2 regions of the Hydrogenophaga defluvii genome follow, and region 2 is predicted to be linked to the other one. Evidence: predicted binding sites of a transcription regulator. Region 2 holds the regulator's gene; the other holds the start of a gene.

Region 1 (3,399 bases), on a different contig from region 2:
GCGAGTCGGGCACGGGCAAAGAACTGGTGGCACGCGCCCTGCACGGTTGCAGCCACCGCGCCAGCGGCCCATTTGTGGCGGTCAACTGCGGCGCCATTCCCGAGTCGCTGATCGAGGCCGAATTTTTTGGTGTGCGCAAAGGTGCCTTCACCGGCGCATCACAAGACCGCGAAGGTTACTTCCAGGCGGCCCACGGCGGCACGCTGTTTCTGGACGAAATCGGCGACCTGCCGCTGGCCATGCAGGCCAAGCTGCTGCGCGTGGTGCAGGAGCGCCAGGTGCGCGCACTGGGCGCCGTGCAGGAAGACAACATCGACGTGCGCCTGGTCAGTGCCACGCACAAAGACCTGGCCGCCGAGGTCAAGGCCGGTCACTTCCGCCAAGACCTGTTCTACCGGCTCAACGTGATCGAGGTGCGCATGCCTGCCCTGCGCGAACGACGCGAAGACCTGCCCCAGCTGGTGCAGGCGCTGCTGCGCCGCATCTGCACCGAGTCGGGCCAGCACCTGCCCCTGTTGGACCCTCTGGCGCAGGACTGGCTGAACCACCACCCACTGCCCGGCAACGTGCGCGAGCTGGAGAACCTGCTGCACCGCGCGCTGGCCCTGTGCGACGGACAGATCATCACCCTGAACGACCTCAGCGACGGGGCCGGCGAATGGGCCGAGACACCGACGCCTGACGCCCCACCAACGGCCAGCGACGAGGCCCTGCCCGAGGCCGCAGCGCCGCCCGCCGCCGCACCGTCGGACCTGCAGGCTTTTCTGGACCAGCAGGAACGCGAGGTGCTGGTGCGTGCGCTGCGTGAGGCCAACTACAACCGCACGTTGGCCGCCACCCGCCTGGGCCTGAACCTGCGGCAAATCCGCTACCGCATCCAGCGCCTGCAAATTCCCATGCCCAAAGACGCCGTGGACCATGACGAGTGAGGTGGCGCCCCACTGGCTGCCGGGAGTGCGCCACGTGCCGTCGCCCAACTTCGGCCCCCGACCCGACCCGACCGACATCTCGCTGATCGTGGTGCACTCGATCAGCCTGCCACCGGGCTGTTTTGGTGGCGGCGAAATCGAAGCCCTGTTCTGCAACCGGCTCGATTGGGACGACCACCCCTATTTCCAGACCATCAGGGGCATGGAGGTGTCGACACACTTCCTGATTCGTCGCACGGGCGAGGTGGTCCAGTTTGTGGCCTGCGACCAGCGCGCGTGGCACGCCGGCCGCTCGCACTGGGCGGGACGCGACAACTGCAACGATTTCTCCATCGGCGTCGAGCTCGAAGGGCTGGAAGGTGGCCTGTTTGAGCCCGCGCAATACGGCGCACTGGTCGACCTGTGCCAGCGCCTGGCCCGGCGTTACCCCGTGCGCGCGGTGGCCGGCCACGAACACGTGGCCCCCGGCCGCAAGGCCGACCCAGGCGCCGGCTTTGACTGGGCCCAGCTGCAAAACCGGCTGGCGTGGCCGGCCCGGTGTTTTCCCCAATAGCGGCAGCCCCGATCTGGAAAGGCCCGCGCAGCCTCCACGCACCGAAGGCCCCCCAAAGCCCAAGCCCGGTGCGGGGTACAGCAGCAAATGGCGCTCCAAGGCCCGTGGCAAGCCGTTTCCAACACGCACACAGGCTTGGCCATTGGCGCCCACAGGCCCGAGCAGAAACTGCCATTTTTTCTCGCTGAAGCGCGTCTTTTTTTGCCTATTGAAAACTGGGTCGATACACTACCTGTAGTGGCTTGTCGGAAGTTGACACACTAGCTATAGTGCCTTCCGAGATTCTCGACCACGCCGAACATCCGCCGCTGAGACACCCCCATCGACAGCGCCAGGCCCAACAACATCCCAAGAGGAAGCCCATGCAGATCACCGAATCCAGCCCCACCCACGCGTCCCTGGCCGCCCAGCCTGCGGCGACCCAGGCAAGCCGCGCTCAAAGCGCAGACGCGCTGTCGCATTACCAGATCATCCGCCGCAATGGCGCGGTGGTGCCGTTTGCGCCCAACAAGATCGCGGTGGCGCTGATGAAGGCTTTCCTGGCGGTGCATGGCACCCAGGGCGCCGCTTCGGCCAGCGTGCGTGAAGACGTGGACCAGCTCACGCAGGCCGTGGTGCGCGCGCTCATGCGTTCGCGCCCCAGCGGTGGCACCTTCCACATCGAAGACGTGCAAGACCAGGTGGAACTGGGCCTGATGCGCAGCGGCCACCACGAAGTGGCGCGTGCCTATGTGCTGTACCGCGAGCGCCGCGCGCAAGAACGCGCCCAGCAAGGCGTGCCCGCTGCCGCTGCCGCACCACAACTGCACGTCACCGATGGCGGCCAGCGCGTGCCGCTGGACATGGGCCACCTGCAAACCCTCATCGCCGGTGCCTGCGCCAACCTGGGCGCTGACGTGAAGCCCGAGCCCATCGTCACCGAAACCCTGCGCAACCTGTATGACGGCGTGCCGCTGGAAGAGGTGCACAAGGCCTCCATCCTGGCGGCCCGCACCCTGATCGAAAAAGACCCCGACTACACCTACGCCACCGCGCGCCTGCTGCTGCACACCATCGTCAAGGAGGTGTTGGGCGAAGAGGTGTTGTCTGCCGACATGGCCGCGCGCTACGCCGACTACTTCCCCGGTTTCATCAAGAAGGGCGTGGAAAACGAACTGCTCGACGAAAAGCTGCTGCAGTTCGACCTCAAGCGCCTGGGCGCCGCCCTCAAGGCCGAGCGCGACCAGGGCTTTGACTACCTGGGCCTGCAAACCCTGTACGACCGCTACTTCCTGCACGTGCGCAAGACCCGCATCGAGCTGCCGCAGGCTTTCTTCATGCGCGTGGCCATGGGCTTGGCGCTCAACGAAATCGACCGCGAAGCGCGCGCCATCGAGTTCTACGAGGTGCTGTCCTCGTTCGACTTCATGTCGTCCACCCCCACGCTGTTCAACAGCGGCACGCTGCGCTCGCAACTCTCCAGCTGCTACCTGACCACGGTGCCCGACGACCTCGACGGCATCTACGAGTCCATCAAGGAAAACGCGCTGCTGAGCAAGTTTGCCGGTGGCCTGGGCAACGACTGGACCCGTGTGCGCGCCCTGGGCTCCCACATCAAGGGCACCAACGGCGAATCGCAGGGCGTGGTGCCCTTCCTCAAGGTGGTCAACGACACCGCCGTGGCTGTGAACCAGGGTGGCAAACGCAAGGGTGCCGTGTGCACCTACCTGGAAACCTGGCACCTGGACATCGAAGAGTTCCTGGAGCTGCGCAAGAACACCGGCGACGACCGCCGCCGCACCCACGACATGAACACGGCGAACTGGATTCCCGACCTGTTCATGAAACGCGTGATGGAAAAAGGCATGTGGAGCCTGTTCTCGCCCAACGACGTGCCCGATCTGCACGACCTGTTCGGCACCGCCTTTGAAAAGGCCT
Region 2 (3,399 bases):
CCACTGGGAAGCGCACCGCCTGCGGGTCAACACCCCTGGCGTTCAGCCGTTCGCCTGGGCAGCCCCTGTCGGCGCTTGTGTTGCCGCACAGGGAATCATCTCGCCTGACTGCCACACCATGTACGACCGCAACATCCTCATCGAACAAACCGACCCCGAGCTGTTCAAGGCCATCCAGCTGGAAAACGCCCGCCAGGAACACCACATCGAGCTGATCGCGAGCGAAAACTACGCTTCGCCTGCCGTGATGGCCGCTCAGGGCACCCAGCTCACCAACAAATACGCAGAAGGCTACCCCGGCCGCCGCTACTACGGTGGTTGCGAGTACGTGGACATCGCCGAACAGTTGGCCATCGACCGCGTCAAGCAACTGTTTGGCGCCGACGCCGCCAACGTGCAGCCGCACTGCGGCGCCTCCGCCAACGAGGCTGTGTTCCTGGCCTTCCTTAAGCCGGGCGACACCATCATGGGCATGAGCCTGGCCGAAGGTGGCCACCTCACCCATGGCATGCCGCTGAACATGTCGGGCAAGTGGTTCAACGTGGTCAGCTACGGCCTCGACAAAAACGAAGCCATCGACTACGACGCGATGGAAGCCAAGGCCCGTGAGCACAAGCCCAAGCTGATCGTGGCAGGCGCTTCTGCTTACAGCTTGCGCATCGACTTCGAGCGCTTTGCCCAGATCGCCAAGGAAATCGGCGCCATCTTCATGGTGGATATGGCCCACTACGCCGGCCTGATCGCCGCTGGCGTCTACCCCAACCCGGTGCCCCATGCCGATGTGGTGACCTCCACCACCCACAAGAGCCTGCGCGGCCCGCGTGGCGGCATCATTCTGATGAAGGCCGAGCACGAGAAGGCCATCAACAGCGCCATCTTCCCCGGCCTGCAGGGCGGTCCGCTGATGCACGTGATCGCAGCCAAGGCCGTGGCCTTCAAGGAAGCGCTGCAACCCGACTTCAAGGTCTACCAGCAACAGGTGGCCAAGAACGCCCAGATCGTGGCCGAAACCCTGACCCAGCGTGGCCTGCGCATCGTCAGTGGCCGCACCGAGAGCCACGTCATGCTGGTCGACCTCCGCGCCAAGGGCATCACCGGCAAGGAAGCCGAAGCCGTGCTGGGCAGCGCGCACATGACCATCAACAAGAACGCGATTCCCAACGACCCGGAAAAGCCCATGGTCACCAGCGGCGTGCGCATCGGTACCCCCGCCATGACCACGCGCGGCTTCAAGGATGAGGAAGCCCGCATCACGGCCAACTTGATCGCCGACGTGCTGGACAACCCCCGTGACCCGGCCAACATCGAGGCCGTGCGCGCCAAGGTCAACGCCCTGACCGCCCGCTTCCCCGTCTACCGCTGATCATGAAGTGCCCGTTCTGCGGCCATGCCGAGACCCAGGTGGTCGAGACGCGTGTGGCCGAGGACGGGGGTTTCATCCGGCGTCGGCGCCAGTGCGGCGCCTGTGAAAAGCGTTTCACCACCTACGAGCGGCCCGAGGTCAGCTTTCCGGCCGTCGTGAAGAAGGACGGTCGGCGCATCGACTACGAACCGGCCAAACTGCGCGCCAGCCTGGCGCTGGCGCTGCGCAAACGCCCGGTCAGCATGGAGCAGGTGGACAGCGCCATAGAACGCATCGAGGAAAAGCTGCTCAACCTCGGGCAGCGCGAAATCCCCTCGCACCGCCTGGGCGAAATGGTGATGCGCGAACTCAAGAAGCTGGACAAGGTGGCCTACATCCGCTTTGCCAGCGTCTACCGCAGCTTTGAGGACATCGACGAATTCAAGAACCTGGTGGACGAAGTTCGCAAGTAGAACGGCGTCCCTCCCTCCAAGACGACACAATTCTTGAGTGTGTCTTTCAGGCTTTTGTCTTAGGCTTCCTCTCCATCGAGGGGAGGACACATGGAACAACAAGGCCTGAAAAAGTGCGGCCAGGTGCCCCATGCCGGCATCTGGACACGGGGTCGGCACCACACACGTGGTGTCACCTTGATCGAAACCCTGATCACCGTTTTCCTGCTGTGTTTGTTGGCGTTCATCGCCCTGCCGACCTGGCAAACACACTTGCTGCAAAAGCGGCTCGAAAGCGCCGCCGAAACCTACCGCCAGCACTTCCAGTGGGCGCGCAGCCACGCGATGCGTTCGGGGCAAACGGTTTCCATCCGGTTTGCCAGCGATGCCAGCGGCAGCTGCTACATCGTCTTCACCGGCCCTGAAACCGCCTGTGGATGCACCGCGGCAGCAGCCCAATGCGAGGCACCTGCGCGCCTGTTGGTCAGCGAACACCTTCCGGCCGAGCGGCACATCGCGATGCAACCCAAAAGCGTGAGCCAAACCTTCCGTCTGGGCCCATTGCACGGGACGGTCACGCCCACCCCGGTCATCGTGTTCAGCGGCCCCAACGGCCAAACCCTCCACGAAGTGGCCAACCGGCTGGGCCGCACCCGCAGCTGCAGCCCACAGGGCAGTCTGCCGGGCTGGCCTGCCTGCACCACATGAGCCGGCCCGACATGGGGCGCGGCTTCACACTGGTGGAGATGCTGATCACCCTGGCTGTGGTCGGCATCCTCGGAACCCTGGCCTACCCCTCGTACCGAGACCACGTGCTGCGCGCCCGCCGCAGCGAGGCCTTCAGTGCCCTATCGGCCGTGGCACAAGCCCAGGACCGCTGGCGAGCCACACACACCCGCTATGCCGGCTCACTTGCCGACCTGGGGCTTGAAGCCACCAGCGGCCCGGGACGCTACTACCAGATCGAGCTTGAGACCCATGAATCCCACAGCCACAGCCACTTCATGGCCATCGCCCGTGCCACCGGCACTCAACGCGCCGACACCCGCTGCGTCCTGCTGCAGCTCGGCCAGCACGGCCAACAACAGCTGCGCACCGCGCACGACCACCGTGGCGAAGACACCACCTCACACTGCTGGCCAAGCTGAAGCACACCGCACACGGCACCGGCCGCAGCGCTGGCAAACGGGCCTGACCCTGGTGGAGTTGCTGGTGGGCATGGCGCTGGGGTTGGTGGTGGCCGGCGGTGCTCTCGCCCTGTTTCTGACCGAACTCCAGACCAGCCGGCGGTTGCTGCTGGAAGCCAGGCTGGGACATGATTTGCGCGCTGCCGCCGACCTCTTGGCGCGCGACCTGCGCCGGGCCGGCCACTGGGAGGCGTCCACCACCTCGGATGCCAACACCAACCCACACGGCGCCATCGAGCTGGACGACGCCTCGCTGGACGGCCTCTTTCGCCGCGTCCGCTACAGCTTCGACCTGCCCGGCAGCGATCCGCTGAGCGCAGCGTTTGCCCAAACAGACCACAAGCTGACACTGGCACTCGGCGGCTCGGGCCAACAGGAGCTGACCGATCCCGCCGTCGTGCGCATCACCCAATTGGCG

The links. The regulator NrdR, encoded in region 2, represses ribonucleotide reductase genes. The targets are predictions, from matches to a motif close to CACNANATNTNGTG.
Region 1: the regulator NrdR is predicted to act here: its motif matches at 1,741-1,754, upstream of ACFQU0_RS18435 (ribonucleoside-diphosphate reductase subunit alpha).

What each region holds. Positions count from the first base shown of each region.
Region 1 covers NZ_JBHTBZ010000068.1:23,334-26,732, reverse strand. The annotation lists gene ACFQU0_RS18445 (sigma-54-dependent transcriptional regulator) at 1-929, shown strand, start outside; gene ampD (1,6-anhydro-N-acetylmuramyl-L-alanine amidase AmpD) at 919-1,482, shown strand; gene ACFQU0_RS18435 (ribonucleoside-diphosphate reductase subunit alpha) at 1,845-3,399, shown strand, end outside.
Region 2 covers NZ_JBHTBZ010000032.1:91,991-95,389, reverse strand. The annotation lists ZMP/ZTP riboswitch at 1-67, shown strand, start outside; gene glyA (serine hydroxymethyltransferase) at 119-1,363, shown strand; gene nrdR (transcriptional regulator NrdR) at 1,366-1,815, shown strand; gene ACFQU0_RS12205 (pilus assembly FimT family protein) at 1,906-2,502, shown strand; gene ACFQU0_RS12200 (type IV pilin protein) at 2,499-2,942, shown strand; gene ACFQU0_RS12195 (PilW family protein) at 2,905-3,399, shown strand, end outside.